DNA from 2 places in the Salinibacterium sp. CAN_S4 genome. Region 1 is predicted to be linked to the other one. Evidence: predicted binding sites of a transcription regulator. Region 1 holds the regulator's gene; the other holds the start of a gene.
The links. The regulator LexA, encoded in region 1, represses DNA repair genes until DNA is damaged. The targets are predictions, from matches to a motif close to TCGAACANNTGTTCGA.
Positions count from the first base shown of each region.

Region 2: the regulator LexA is predicted to act here: its motif matches at 5,383-5,398, upstream of IWX81_RS14850 (HNH endonuclease signature motif containing protein).

Region 1 is NZ_JADOVB010000001.1:353,730-361,433, reverse strand. It holds gene hisH (imidazole glycerol phosphate synthase subunit HisH) at 1-275, opposite strand, end outside; gene hisB (imidazoleglycerol-phosphate dehydratase HisB) at 232-837, opposite strand; gene IWX81_RS01835 (histidinol-phosphate transaminase) at 834-1,949, opposite strand; gene IWX81_RS01830 (LysM peptidoglycan-binding domain-containing protein) at 1,990-2,349, opposite strand; gene lexA (transcriptional repressor LexA) at 2,667-3,362, shown strand; gene IWX81_RS01820 (hypothetical protein) at 3,406-4,263, shown strand; gene metH (methionine synthase) at 4,292-7,704, shown strand, end outside.
Region 2 is NZ_JADOVB010000008.1:10,779-18,482, forward strand. It holds gene IWX81_RS14830 (alpha/beta fold hydrolase) at 52-825, opposite strand; gene IWX81_RS14835 (MarR family winged helix-turn-helix transcriptional regulator) at 822-1,256, opposite strand; gene hisS (histidine--tRNA ligase) at 1,292-2,563, opposite strand; gene mazG (nucleoside triphosphate pyrophosphohydrolase) at 2,927-3,619, opposite strand; gene IWX81_RS14850 (HNH endonuclease signature motif containing protein) at 3,951-5,366, opposite strand; gene IWX81_RS14855 (carboxymuconolactone decarboxylase family protein) at 5,736-6,263, opposite strand; gene IWX81_RS14860 (thermonuclease family protein) at 6,327-6,860, shown strand; gene IWX81_RS14865 (RecQ family ATP-dependent DNA helicase) at 6,887-7,704, shown strand, end outside.

The DNA.
Region 1 (7,704 bases):
CGGCTGCCGGTGAGGCGCTTTTCGACAATGGCACCACCGCGCACCGTGGCGAGCTGACGGGCGACGGCCTCGAACGCTCCGACTCCGGGCACCAGCAGACCGTCCGCGGCTTCCGCCACAGAACGGTCGGCACTCAACGTGACCCTGGCTCCTGCCAGTTCGAGCGCCTTCGCGGCCGAATGGACGTTACCGGAGCCGTAGTCGAGGATGACGACGGATGGACTGGTCACCTCAGAGCGCACCCTTGGTCGACGGGATGCCGCTGACACGGGCATCCGGCTCGATGGCGATGCGCAGCGCCCGTGCGAATGCCTTGAACTCCGCTTCGGCGATGTGGTGCGGATCACGGCCACCCAGCACCGTGATGTGCACAGTCAGCCCGGCGTTGAAGGCGATCGCCTCGAAGACGTGGCGCACCATCGAACCGGTGAAGTGCCCGCCGATCAGGTGGTGCTCGAACCCGACAGGCTCACCGGTGTGGACGAGATAGGGACGGCCCGAGATATCGACGACGGCCTGCACGAGCGCTTCATCGAGGGGAACGAGAGCGTCACCGAAGCGGGAGATCCCCGCCTTATCCCCGAGCGCCTGCTTCAGCGCCGTTCCGAACGTGATCCCGATGTCTTCGACGGAATGGTGAACGTCGATGTGGGTGTCGCCGGTGGCCGAGACACCCAGGTCGATGAGTGAGTGCTTCGACAGCGCGGTCAGCATGTGGTCGAAGAACGGCACGCCGGAATTGATGGACGATGTGCCCGTGCCGTCGAGGTCGATGCTCAGCTCGATGCTGGACTCACTCGTCGACCGGCTCAGGCTGGCCGTGCGGTGTGCAGTCATCCTTCGATCTTACCGATCGAGCCGGGCGAGGGCTGCGTCGAGTGCCCGACGAGGCTGGTGAGGGCATCGAGGAAGATTTCAGTCTCCTGCTCTGTGCCGGCCGAGACCCGCAGGTGGTGCGGGATCCCCACGTCGCGAATCAGGATGCCCTGCTCGAACAGCGCCTCAAACGTCGCGTTCGGGTCAGCCACTCCCCCGAACATGACGAAGTTCGACTCGCTCGGCAACGGGGTGTAGCCGAGGGCGGGCAGCGCCGCGATGATCCTGTCCCGCTGGGCCTTGATGTCGTCGACCATGGCGAGCATGGCCGGCGCGTGTGACAGCGCAGCAACCGAAGCCGCCTGAGTAAGGGCAGACAGGTGGTACGGAAGCCTCACAAGCCGGAGCGCATCGGTCACGGCCGGATCCGCCGCGAGGTATCCAAGTCGTGCCCCCGCGAAGGCGAACGCCTTGCTCATCGTGCGCGAGACGAGCAGCCTCGGCCGCCCCTCGAGCAGGCTCAGGGCAGTTTCCCCCTCGGCGAACTCTGCATAGGCCTCATCGACGAGCAGGATGCCGTCGAAGGCGTCGTACGCGGCGACGATGGTCTCGAGCCCCAGTGCGGTTCCCGTGGGATTGTTGGGCGAGCACAGGAATACTATGTCGGGCTGCTCCCGCTGGATTGCGGCCACCACCGTCTCTGGGGAGATGGCGTAATCCGCATCGCGCTGCGCCGTCACCCAGCGGGTGCCCGTCGCGTTGGCAATGATCGAGTGCATCGAATAGGTGGGCGGGAAGCCGAGCACGCTGCGCCCCGGTCCGCCGAAAGCCTGCAGGGTCTGCTGCAGCACCTCGTTCGACCCGTTGGCTGCCCAGATGTTGTCCCGGGTGAGACCGTGCCCGAGGTAGGTCGCCAGAGCGTCCCTGAGCTCGGTGAACTCTCGGTCCGGGTAGCGGTTCACGCCCATGACGGCCAGCGCGAGCGCTCGGACGATGTCGGTGGCGACATCCTCAGGAATCGCGTGGGTGTTCTCGTTGACGTTCAGCTGGATCGGGACATTTTCCTGCGGAGCGCCGTAGGGGCTGAGTCCCCGCAGGTCATCACGGATCGGGAGGTCGGAAAGACTGGTCACCCCTCAAGCCTATGGCCGTTCGGGCACCGCCTCTTTCTGGCTACTGCTGGGCGTACTGAGCCGGGATCGCCAGCTCCTGGCCGGCGAACACGTCAGACGACTCCAGCTGGTTGAGCTGCACGATCTGGTCGATGACCTCTCGCGGGTCGGCCGTGGGAGCGAGCTCACCGGCGAGCTGCCAGAGGGTTTCCCCGGATGCCACTGTGACGTAGTCGAAGGGAACGTCTGAGCCGCCGAGCGATGCGGTCGCCTCTCCCCCGTTGAGGGCGAACAGCAGTGCCGTGATAACCAGGGGCGCCGCAACGACAACCGTCAGCAGTGAGCGACCGCGCTTGGTGATGCGAAGGCGCGGTGCCGGGGTGAAGGCGGTCGTAGAGAGTGTGTTGATTGCGGTGCTCATGATGTGCTCCTTACAAGATTTCGTATCCGGCACTCGGCCGGGAGTGCCGGATACGAAGCGCGTGATCTGTCGTGGGCCAGAACTGCCGAAGCAGTCAGGCCGTGCTGTATCGAGTTTCCCAACTGTGCTAGAAGATCTGTTCCGAACATACATTCGAATTACTCGTATATCAAGTGAATTTTCGAACATGCCACTGACATTGAGACGGGATTCGATGCGAAACACTAGAACAGGTGTTTGTTTTAGCGTCTTAGTGCGGATACAGTTTCGAATGAGCCACCGACATTCAGTCGGTTGCTCAGGGAAATGGGGAGATCATGGTCGCTGACACACACGGCTCAGATAAGGCTGCTGGCGGTACTCGTCGGCGCAAGAGTCTGAGCGACAAGCAGCTCGCCATCCTCGACGTCATCCAGCGTTCAGTCTCCGGCCGCGGCTACCCGCCGAGCATGCGGGAGATCGGCGACGCCGTCGGCCTCGCGTCTCTCTCGAGCGTCACCCACCAGCTCAACCAGCTCGAACTGAGCGGCTACCTCCGTCGCGACCCAAACCGTCCGAGAGCGATGGAGGTTCTGATCGACCTTCCCGCCCTGGAGGGAACGGGAGATGTCACTCCAGAGAACACGGTCTCCATCGGCGACGCCGTCATGGTGCCCCTCGTGGGCCGCATCGCTGCCGGTATCCCCATCACGGCAGAGCAGCACATCGACGAGGTATTCCCCCTCCCTCGCCAGCTCACCGGCAAGGGCGAGTTGTTCATGCTCAAGGTCGTGGGAGAGTCGATGATCGATGCCGCCATCTGCGACGGCGACTGGGTCGTCGTGCGCCAGCAGAACACCGCGGAGAACGGAGACATCGTTGCGGCGATGCTGGATGACGAAGCCACAGTCAAGGTCTTCCGGCAGCGTGACGGCCACACCTGGCTTCTGCCTCGCAACTCCAACTTCGAGCCGATCCTCGGCGACCATGCACAGGTGCTCGGCAAGGTCGTCACCGTACTGCGTTCCCTTTAGCGACAGCACCTCCCACCACAGCCCCGTCGAGTAATCTCGGCTCATGGGACGCATATCGGTGGTCTTCTTGGCACTTCTCGTGCTCACCGGGTGTGCCACGACGTCGAGCGCGGTTGCGCCGGACGGCCTGACTCTCAGCGTGTACCAGAACCGCACCGACGTCGCCGCCCGCAAGCTCGAGGTCTCGTTCCTCAACGACACGGGGAGCGTTCTGACCGTGACCCGGCTCCAGTTGACGGCCGGTCAGTTCATCGGCACGGCTGTGTGGCCGAAGGAGTCGACCACCATTCCCGCAGGGGTCACGATCTCACTACCCGTGCCGCTGCCGGATCCGGACTGCACGGCCGAACCGACCGAGGCCGAGGTCGAGTTCGACTATCGGCTTGCCGACGGTCGCGCCGGGACGGCCGTGGCGACACCCGTCGACACGCTCCAGAGACTGCCGGGCATCCGGCAGGAGGATTGCCTTGCCGTGTCCGTCGCATCGATCGTGACGGTCACCATGGATGCGGCACCCCGGGTTTCTGTGATCGCCGGTCGCACCATCGCCGAGATCGATCTGACGCTCGTCCCCACCGGGGCAACGGGTTCCGTCACCTTCGAGAGCGCATCGAGCACGACGCTGCTGACCCCAGTGAGCCCGGATGGCACGGACGCTATACCCGCGCCGATCTCCCGGACGATCGCGGGCGCAGACGAACCAGCCACCGTGACGCTGCTCTATTCGCCCAACCGGTGCGACGCCCACGCCATAGCCGAAGACAAGCGCGGAACGATCGTCCCCGTCGCGGTCTCCACCACCGACGGGTTCAGCGGCCCCCTGTATGTCAGCGCCGCCGACGACGTTCGCGACGCGCTGTATGACGTCGTGCGTACCGCCTGCGGGCTTCCTACGGGTTGAGCCCATGGCCGCGGCTTAGGCTGGCCCCATGGCTTCACGCGTGCTCTCCCCCCGCCAGCTCGACGCTGGCGCCATCCCCTTCCCCGAGCGATCAGCATCGCTGCTGAAAGCCCTCGCGGAGCGCGTCGTGATCGCTGACGGCGCGATGGGAACCATGCTTCAGGATGCCGAACCCACCCTCGACGACTTCGAGCAGCACGAGGGCTGCAACGAGATCCTCAACGTCTCACGCCCCGATATCGTCGAGTCGATCCATGCCGCCTATCTCGAGACCGGGATCGACGCGATCGAGACCAACACCTTCGGGGCCAACTGGTCGAACCTCTCGGACTACGGCATCGAAAACCGCATCGAGGAACTCGCTCGCGCCGGTGCTGAGATCGCTCGTCGGGCCGTCGAGTCCTTCGAGGCCAGGGACGGACATCGGCGCTGGGTGCTCGGTTCGATGGGCCCCGGCACGAAACTCCCGAGCCTCGGCCACACGACGTACGCGAACCTCAAGTCCACCTTCGCGGAACAGGCCAGAGGGCTCATCCTCGGTGGTTCGGACGCGCTGCTGATCGAGACCGCGCAGGATCTGCTGCAGGCGAAGGCGGCGATCAACGGCTGCAAGGTGGCTTTTGCCGAGACGGGCATCCGGCTGCCCATTTTCGTGGAAGTGACGGTGGAGACTACCGGGACCATGCTGATGGGCAGCGAGATCGCCGCGGCGCTGACCACCCTCGAGCCGCTAGGCATCGACATGATCGGGCTCAATTGCGCGACCGGCCCCGACGAGATGAGCGAGCACCTGCGCCATCTCTCGACGCACGCGCACATCCCCGTCATGTGCATGCCCAACGCCGGGCTTCCCGTGCTCGGCACCCATGGAGCGAGCTACCCGCTGACCCCCGACGAACTCGCAACGGCTCACGAACAGTTCGTGAGGGAGTTCGGGCTCGGCCTGGTCGGTGGATGCTGTGGCACCACCCCCGCCCACCTCAAGGCCGTCGTCGACCGCATCGGCGGCGCCCAGCCCCGTCCGCGCGTGATCGAGGAGGACGCCGGCGTCGCAAGCCTGTACCAGCACGTTCCCTTCATCCAGGATTCCTCGTACCTCGCGATCGGCGAACGCACCAACGCCAACGGTTCCCTCGCCTTCCGCGAGGCCATGCTCGAGGAGCGCTGGAGCGATTGCGTCGATATCGCCCGCAACCAGGTGCGTGAGGGCGCCAACGTGCTCGACGTCTGTATCGACTACGTCGGTCGGGACGGCGTGGCCGATATGCGCGAGGTGGTGTCGCGGCTCGCCAGCGCCTCGACCCTGCCCCTCGTGATCGACTCCACAGAACCGGCCGTGCTGCAGGCCGGCATGGAACTCATCGGCGGTCGCCCGGTCGTCAACTCCGTGAACTTCGAGGACGGCGAGGGGCCGGATTCCCGCTTCGGCCGCATCATGCCGCTCGTGGTGGAGCACGGTGCCGCCGTCATCGCGCTGACCATCGACGAGGACGGCCAGGCGCGCACCGCGGAGAACAAGGTGCGGATCGCGTCAAGGCTCGTCGACACCCTCGTGGGCGAGTGGGGCATGCGCGTCGAGGACATCATCGTGGATGCCCTCACCTTCCCTATCGCCACCGGGCAGGAGGAGACCCGCAGGGACGCCATCGAGACGATCGACGCCATCCGGCAGATCACCGCAAAATATCCGGGTATCCACACCACGCTCGGGGTGTCCAACGTCTCCTTCGGCCTGAACCCGGCCGCACGCTCGGTGCTCAACTCGGTGTTCCTGCACGAAGCCGTCGAGGCCGGCCTCGATTCCGCCATCGTCAACGCCGCGAAGATCGTGCCGCTGGCATCGGTGCCGGATGACCGCCGCAAGGTCGCGCTCGACCTCGTGTGGGACCGGCGCGAGTACGACGCGGACGGCACCCTCACCTACGATCCGCTGTCCGCGATGCTCGACCTCTTCGCCGGAGTCGACTCTGCCGCGCTCAAGGACCAGCGTGCCGCGGAGCTGGCAGCCTTACCCGTCGGCGAACGACTGGAGCGCCGGATCATCGACGGCGAACCGAAGGGACTCGAAGCGGATCTCGACCTCGCCAGGTCCGGCGGGATGACCGCACTCGCGATCATCAACGATCACCTTCTCGCCGGAATGCAGGTCGTCGGCGCACGATTCGGAAGCGGAGAGATGCAGTTGCCGTTCGTGCTCCAGTCCGCCGAGGTCATGAAGTCAGCCGTCGCGCTACTCGAACCGCACATGGAGAAGTCGGATGACGCGGGCAAGGGCACGATGGTCATCGGGACGGTTCGTGGCGATGTGCACGACATCGGCAAGAACCTGGTCGACATCATCCTGACCAACAACGGATACGACGTCATCAACATCGGTATCAAGCAGCCGCTCAGCGAGTTCATCCGCGCCGCCGAGGAGCACAATGCCGATGTCATCGGGATGAGTGGACTGCTGGTGAAGTCCACGGTCGTGATGAAGGAGAACCTGCTCGAGCTCAACACACGGGGTCTGGCGAAGCGCTGGCCGATCCTGCTCGGTGGAGCGGCCCTCACGCGCGCCTACGTCGAACAGGATCTGGCGTCCCTCTTCGACGGAGAGGTGCGCTATGCCCGTGATGCTTTCGAGGGCCTCGCCCTCATGGAGCCGCTGGTCGCGATCGCGCGCGGTGCGGACGCCTCCACCGTCGGCCTGCCGCCACTGAAGCAGCGCATCCACGCCCGCAGCACCATCGACATCACCGAGCCCGAAGACATGCCGGCCCGCTCGGATGTCGCTGCCGACAACCCCGTGCCTTCGCCTCCGTTCTGGGGCACGCGCATCGTCCGTGGTGTGGCCATGGCCGATTACTCTGCGTTCCTCGACGAGCGCGCAACTTTCATGGGCCAGTGGGGACTCAAACCCAGCAGGGCTGAGGATGGCGCGAGCTACGAGCAACTCGTCGAGACCGAGGGTCGACCGCGGTTGCGCTACTGGCTCGACCGCATCGTGGCCGAGGGGATGCTCGACGCGTCGGTCGCCTACGGGTACTTCCCGGCGTACTCCGAGGGCAACGACCTCGTCATCCTGCACCACGGCGACGATCCGGATGGGGTGCTGGGCTCAGCCGGGCTGATCGCCCCCGACGGTGGATCTGGCGGCAAGATCGGCCAGGAACGACTGCGGTTCAGTTTCCCGCGCCAGCGCCGAGACCGGCATCTCTGCCTCGCGGACTATGTCCGTTCGAAGGATTCAGGCCAGCTGGATGTGGTTGCGCTGCAGCTCGTCACCGCGGGAGCCGCCGTCGACGCGTTCACGGCGACGATGTTTGCCGAGAACAAGTACCGCGACTACCTCGAGCTCAACGGCCTCACCATGCAGCTCACCGAAGCTCTCGCCGAGTACTGGCACTCCCGCATCCGTGCCGACCTGGGCTTCGCGGGCGAGGATCCCGACACCGTCGC
Region 2 (7,704 bases), on a different contig from region 1:
CTCCTTATAGTGAAAAAGCCGGGACGTCAGTGGTGGTGTCCCGAACAAATCCTAGTCCCGGTCGGGAAACAGGCCGGAGAACACTGTCCCATTATCGAGCCAACACCGCAGTGCCGCGTTGAAGAGATCGGGGCTCTCGACATTCCACTGGTGGTGGAGTCCCCTCGCCGTCGCAACGAGGCTACCGGGGATGCCGTCCCGCACGGCATCGAGCGATCCGCCGGTGATCGTGGCCGAGTCCAGAGATCCCGCGACGGCCAGGGTCGGCGCCGTCACCGTCGCGAGCACGTCGCTGGGGATGCCCAGTCGCACCTCCTCGAGGATCGCACGGGCCGTCCGCACATCGATGCCGAGGCCCGTGTCGATGAGCTGTTCGGCGTCATCCCCGCTGAGTCCGTAGGCCTTCGCGGTCGCCGCCCAGAACGCGCGCTGGTTCCACGCCACCAGTGAGAGCCTGCCGAGCAGCACGTCGCGGCGGCGAGGCGGGGCAACCTGGGCACTCGCGAGAAAGAGGCTGGAGACGAGTCGTGGATGCCGCGACGCGAGGTGCACCGCGACGGTGGAGCCGAGCGACAACCCGACCACGTGCGCCGGCACCTCTCCGAGCACGGCGGCCAGGGCATCCGCCGCCTCGGCCGTCGACCGCCACGGGAGCTCATTGCTGTCACCGAACCCGGGCAGGTCGGGCACGAGAATGCGGTAGTCGCCGAAGGCGGGAACCTGCGGCCCCCACATCCATCCCGCGACCGTACCGCCGTGCAGCATGAGCAGCGTCTCGCCCTGCGGATCGCCCAGTTCACGGACTTTCATCGGCCCGACCGTCATGATCCGAGGATCCGCTCACCGTTGGCGATGATGCGGTCGAGCGCTGCGGCGAGCGCGGGCTCGTCGACACCGTGGTCGAGGCCATCCTGGTGCTGCTCGAGCCCGGCCCATGCCACGGTGACGAGCCCGGCGCCCTTCCTCGAGAGGCTCACGATGTTGGCGCGGGAGTCAGCGGGGTCTGGCGCAACGCGGAGCAGTCCTGCCTCCACGAGCGCGGACACCCGTTGGGTGATGGATGCCCGTGACACGTCGAGCGCGGTCGCCACCGCCCGCTGGCTCGGCTCCCCCATGACGCGCACCATCAGCAGCACGAGGAACAGGGCGTAGCGGATGCCGTGCTCGCGGCTCAGGTACGCGTCGGCGACGCGGTCAATGAGCGCGGTCGCCCGGTGCAGCTTGAAGGCCGTGCTGGAGGTGATGTCGTCGTTCATATTGTTAAGTAGTTAACAATAAGAGGGGGTTCGCGTCAACCTAGCTGCTTGAACTCCGGTGTCACCGTGGTGGCGTCGACGAATGCATAGGAGCCGAAACCGGCAGCGACGAGCTGGTCGAGCAGCGGTTTGACATTCTTCGGCCGACGTTCCACCCTGACCCGGCGACCGTCCGCGACGAGGGCAGCTTTCAGGCCGAGGAGGGCGGCGGGCGACATCGTGGGGTCGTGGATGAGGGCGACGGCATCCGCCACCTCGGAGCTCTCGAGTTCGACCAGCTCGACGATCCGCTCGAACCCGAGCGAGAAGCCCACAGCCGGAACGTCGCTGCCGAGGAAACGGCCGATCATGCCGTCGTAACGTCCACCGCCACCGAGCGAATAGTTCACCGACGGGTGTGCGACCTCGAAGATCGTGCCCGTGTAATAGCCCATCCCCCGCACCAGCCAGGGATCGAACTCCACGACATCGCGGCCGACGACCTCGGTCGCAGCCTCACCGATCGCGGCGAGTTCGGCGACCGCCACGGGGTCGACCCCCTCGGGCAGCGCCTTGCGGATCGCGGCCTCACCGAACGGCAGCAGCTCTGTGGCGACGGGGCGCGTGAAAAACTCGTTCAGGGCGTCGACCGGTCCCGCGGGAAATCCACGGTCCCTCAGCTCGGTGATGACGCCGTCGTGGCCGATTTTGTCGAGCTTGTCGATGGTGACGAGCACCGGCTCATGTTCCTTCGGCGGGAACCCCAGCAGCTCGAGCGCGCTCGTGAGCAGTCGGCGGTCGTTGATGCGGATGCTGCACCCGTCGAGCCCGAGAGCGTCGATCGTCGCGACCGTGGCTGTGATGAGTTCGACCTCGGCGATCGGGCCGGCCTCGCCGATGATGTCGATGTCGCACTGCACGAACTGGCGATAGCGACCCTTCTGGGGTCGTTCCGCTCGCCAGACCGGGCCGATCTGGATGGATCGGAAGACCGTCGGGAGCTCTCCGCGGTGGCTGGCGTAGAAACGGGCGAGCGGAACCGTGAGGTCGAACCGCAGCCCGAGGTCTGCGAGGTCGAGCGGCTGGTCGGCGGCGCGGAGGTCGTCGGTGGTGAGCGCGCGCTTCATCACCGCGAAAGCGAGCTTCTCGTTGTCTCCGCCCAGGCCGGCGTGCAGCCTGTCACTGTCCTCCATGACGGGCGTCTCGATCTCGTCGAAACCATGTGAGCGGAACGTGTTCCGGATGACGCCGAGCACGCGTTCGCGCTGCGCCTTGTCTGCCGGCAGGAAATCGCGCATGCCGCGGGAAGGGGTGACCGATGATGCCATGGTTCGATTCTGTCGCACTTGTCGCGATTGGCCAGCCCGCACCTGAGCCACGCTCACCCACTCGTCACCCCGGTATCCCCAATTCGGGGTACACTGAGTGGGCGGTCGTGACGTTGACGTATGTCCGAAAACCAGCTGCCAGCGCTTGGAAAGTGTTGATAAAACATATCCATATGACGAACCGGTAGGTCGGGTAATCCTGCCGGTTCTGGGGTGCGCTTATTCCCACGATGTTTTCGTCGAGGTTGAATTTCGTGCCTCGGTGCCCTCTCCATTCGGGTTGGAGAGGGCACCATCCCCACAGCTCGCCTGTGACCCGCCGGAAACCCTCCCGCGACCCGCCAGCGACCCGCTCGCGACCCGTTAGTCGGACGTGCCGATCACCCCGGCATCGGATGCGGCCTCGATCTCGAAATCGCGGATCTCCTGCTGCAGGCCCCGAAGCGCCGACCGCAGCGCACGCTCGGAATCGAGCCCGTTCGCCTTAGCGGATGCCACGATCGCCAGCAGCAGCGGACCGAGCTCGTCTTCGTCGGTGACGTTGACGGCTCCGGGCAGCGTGGCATCGAGCAGGCCGACCTTGTGTGCGCGGCCGAGGAGTTTGTCGGCGAGCGCGAGCGCGGGCATCCGCTGTGGAATCCCGTCGAGCACACTCGTGCGGTGCGGTTTCTCGGTCTTTTTGAGGTCGTCCCAGACGGCCATGACGTCGTCGGCCGTTTCGGCCACAGCATCACCGAACACATGTGGATGTCGCCCGATCATCTTCGCCGTCATGTGCGCGGCCACATCCTCGAGGGTGAACTGGCCAGCTTCGGCCGCGATGTCGGCATGGAACACCACCTGGTACAGCACATCGCCGAGTTCTTCGATGAGCTCGTCTTTGTCCCCCGTCTCGATGGCGTCGACGAGTTCCCACGTCTCCTCGATGAGGTACTGCACGAGCGATTCGTGGGTTTGCTCCCTGTCCCAAGCGCAGCCACCCGGGGCGCGCAACCGTTCGAGCACCGCAATCAATTCGTCGAGTTTCGGATGCGGTGCGCTCTGGGGCTGGGTCATGCTTCAATCCTTGCACTGGCCGGGGCTCGGCTCGTGGGCGGGCCAACTACCCACGGCGACCAGCGTGGGCCGGCGTAGCGGCGCCATGCGCTCTCGCGCGCTCAGTTGCGGGTCATCAGGCGCTCGCGCGCCTTCGGTCACCGGTCGCCAGTCATCAGGCACTCGCGCACCGTCGGTCGCCGGTCGCCGGTCGCCGGTCCCCGGTCGCCAGTCCCCAGTTGCCAGTCACTCTTGCTCCATTGATCGCCGGTCGCCGGTCCCCAGTTGCCAGTCACTCTTGCTCCATCGGTCACCAGCCGCAAGGCACTCGCGCGCCATCGGTCACCGGCCGTCAGGCACTCTCGCGCGCAAGGTCTCGCATGGCAGAGCTCTTCGACGGCATCAGGATCGGCGCTTGACCCGGATCTATGTCCGGCGGTGGCACGAGCCAATACTGAGATCCCTTTCGAGTGATCTCCCACCCGTTGTTGTGAATCAACAGATGATGGTGCCGGCACAGCAGGATTCCATCTGCGACGTTTGTGCTTCCACCGTCCCGAACCCATTGCTTCACGTGGTGGGCTTCGGTCCATGACGGCGGCCGCTCGCAGCCGGGGAACCGGCATCCGCCATCCCGTGCCGCGAGCGCAATCCGCTGACGGTGCGTGAAGAGACGCTGATCCCTGCCGACATCGAGTGGCTGGCCCTGATCGAAGAGGATCGGCATAACCGCTCCCGCGCAGGCGAGCCGTTGGACGGTCTGAATCGAGATGGGATCCGGCTGGCCCTCGAGTCGCCCGCACCCGATCCCTGACGCCAGAGCTGTGGCCGTCACCAGCACACGAACCGACGGAGCGCCAGATCCCAGCAGCGCAGAGTCGTCGGCTGCGGCGCCGTGGCGCAACAGTTCGAGGAACACGTCAGATGCGAGCTGCTCGGTGGTGCGCGGATCGGCGAGGATGCGCTCGGCCGTCGTCTCGAGTTCCCCGCGAAAGCGCGGACCACCGCGGCGCGGGGATGTCGCCCGGTCGTAGAGTTCGGCGGCGACAGCGGCGGACTCGGGATCGAGGAGCCACGTCAGCCGCCCCATCCCATCCGGCTGCCTGGTGAATCGGAGGGATCGACGCTCGCGTCGTTCACGCTCCCTGTCTGCGACACCCAGTTCGTCGAGTTCATCGCGGAGTTGGCGCGCGCGGCGGAAGAGTCGGTCGGGATCGAGAGTGGCAGCCTCGGCGACGAGTTGCTCCGCAGTCGACGCCAGCATGGGGATCGAGACGGTGAGAGCAGGCTCACCCAGCCCTGACTGGATGGCGTCAGCCGAAGCGACGGGAAGGGATCCCGCCACGAGCGCGCCGCTTACTGCGACGAGCCACGGCCTCTGCGGAGTGCTCGCGAGCTGGGAGTCCCTGGACTGGAGCCCCACGCGCACAGCAGCGCTGGCCTCCCGAGCGGTGGACCGCGCGGAGACGCGGACAAGCTCCTCCGGAGTGCGGTAGCCGTTGCGCTGCGCGAGCCCGGAATGGCCCAGGGACGGAGCTGACCGATGGGCGATCTCTCCAGCGATGACGGCCGCATGAGCTTCGACCAGTTGGCGTTCGCGTGCCGCCAGGCGATGGAGCTCCAGCAGGGTCCCATCATCGAGATCGCGATAGTCGATCGCCGCAGTCGAAACGAGTGTGAGAGCGTCAACCGCGGATGACATCAGAGCACTCAGCGCACTCAGCGCAGACGCCACCGGCGCTGCTGTCTGGGTGCTGATGAAGGTCATACGACAATTCTTGACCTCGAACACATGTTCGACAATAGGTTCCGACACATCTTGGGATAAGTCATTCGAGCCGGGGCTGTGGAGGACAGGAACGCGGTGGTGTTGCGACAGAGAAACCCGGTATCTGGAGGCGGGAAACGCAGTGGTGGTGCGAAGGAGAAACCCGGTATCTGGAGGCGGGAAGCGCGGTGGTGGTGCAACGGAGAAACCCGGGATTCGGAGGAGCGGAACGCGGTGGTGTTGCGGCGGAGAAAGCCGGGGCTGTGGAGGGCAAGAACGCGGTGGTGGTGCGGTGGAGTAACCCGGGATCGGGAGGTGGGGACCGGGTGGCCGACGATGAACCCCGGCCGCGGCATCCTGAGCAGAACGTCACTCGGGAGGGCACCCCAGCCCCTGAATCACTCTCGCCCAATAGTTCACCTGCGCCGAAGTCGTGGCGAGCACCACGAGCTCTCGCGGCGTGAACATCGCGGTGAGTTCGGCGCCATACTCCGGCGTGAAGTCCAGCGGCGTCGCCGACACTCGGCGCGCGTACTCGATCGCCATCCGCTCGAGGGGCTCGAATGTGTCGAGCGGGGCCAGTCCCTGGACGGCGGCGAGCTCATCCTGAGTCATCAATTTCTCCCAGCCCTCGGAGTTCATGCCCACGCAAAAGGGGCACGACACCGCAAAAGAGACGGCCATACGCACGAGCTTGAGCGTACGTTCGGTGAGCCGGCCGTCGTCGTGCGCGATGAGCGACTCGAGCACGGCCGACCCGACGGCGGCCTTCGGATACCACGCCAGCAGTTGCGCCGGCAGCAGCGCTGTGCCCGTGCGGCGCTGCGCGATCCGCAATCCCCATCGCAGGTAGAACGGCATGCGGTTCGGCGGGCTGAGGTAGGCGCTGGTGCTCATGAGACTCATCATCCCCCTGTTGGCGGCGCGCGGACCCTCCCGCCGACCTGTCAGAATCGTGCCATGCCCCAACGCTTCAGGCCCGTGCTTCTGGTGCTGCTCACCCTCATCGCGATCGTGGTCGCGGTGCTGCTCGGCCGGCTGGCCGGCGTCGGCACGACCGCAGTGACCCCGACCACGCAACCGGCAGCGGGCGGCATCCCGAGCGCCGCCACCGAGGCGACAGTCGAATACGTGCACGACGGCGACACCCTCTTCCTCGCCGACGGCCGCAAGGTCAGGATGCTCGGAATCGACACTCCCGAAATCGGCGACAATCTCGAATGCTACGGCGACGAAGCGACCGGGCTCTTGCGTCAACTCCTCCCCGAGGGCACTCACGTGTGGGTTCTCCCCGACATCGAGCCGCTGGACCAATACGGTCGCTCATTGCTGTTCATCTATACGGATGACTCCACCAACGTCAATCTCGAGATGCTCAGGCAGGGCGCCGCCGAGGTCGAAATGTATCGGCCGAATCTGTTGTTCCAGTCCGAGATCGAAGCGACTGAGCGCTCTGCCGTCGATGCCGGAGCCGGCATGTGGGGCGCCTGCTGACAGTCGCTGCTGCGACACTGGGAGGCGTGACAGATACGCGAAGCGCAGCCCTGGCCATCCTCCGCACCCTGGTCGGCCGGGACGACGCCCACTTCCACGACGGGCAGTTCGAGGCGATCACTGCACTCGTCGATGACGCGAGCCGGGCTCTCGTCGTGCAGCGCACCGGGTGGGGCAAGTCGGCGGTGTACTTCGTCGCGACACTGCTGCTGCGCCAGCGGGGCGCCGGTCCGACCATCCTGGTGTCGCCGCTGCTGGCGCTCATGCGCGACCAGATCACCGCGGCATCCCGCGCGGGCGTGCGCGCGGTGGCGATCAACTCGACGAATCCGCACGAGTGGGCCGAGATTCAGGCCCGGCTTCAGGATGACTCGGTCGATGTGCTGCTCGTGAGCCCGGAGCGGCTCAACAACCCGTCGTTCCGCGAGACGCAGTTGCCTGACCTCGTCGCGCGCACAGGACTGCTCGTGGTGGACGAAGCGCACTGCATCAGCGACTGGGGCCACGACTTCCGCCCTGACTATCGGCGACTACGCGACCTGATCGCGGAGCTGCCCGCCGGAGTTCCGGTGCTCGCCACGACGGCGACCGCGAACTCGCGCGTGGTGGCCGACGTCGCCGAGCAGTTAACTGGCGCGGTGGAGCTTGGGCAATCGCGCCAGCGATTGCGCGACCCCAGCGCCGACCGAGCCAGCGAGGTCGGTTCAGTTATAACCATCCGCGGTCCCCTCGCCCGTCGCTCCCTCCGCCTCGGGGTGCTCCGGCTCCCGGATGCCGCCGCGCGGCTCGCCTGGCTCCTCACCCACCTCGGCGAGCTTCCCGGCAGCGGCATCATCTACACGCT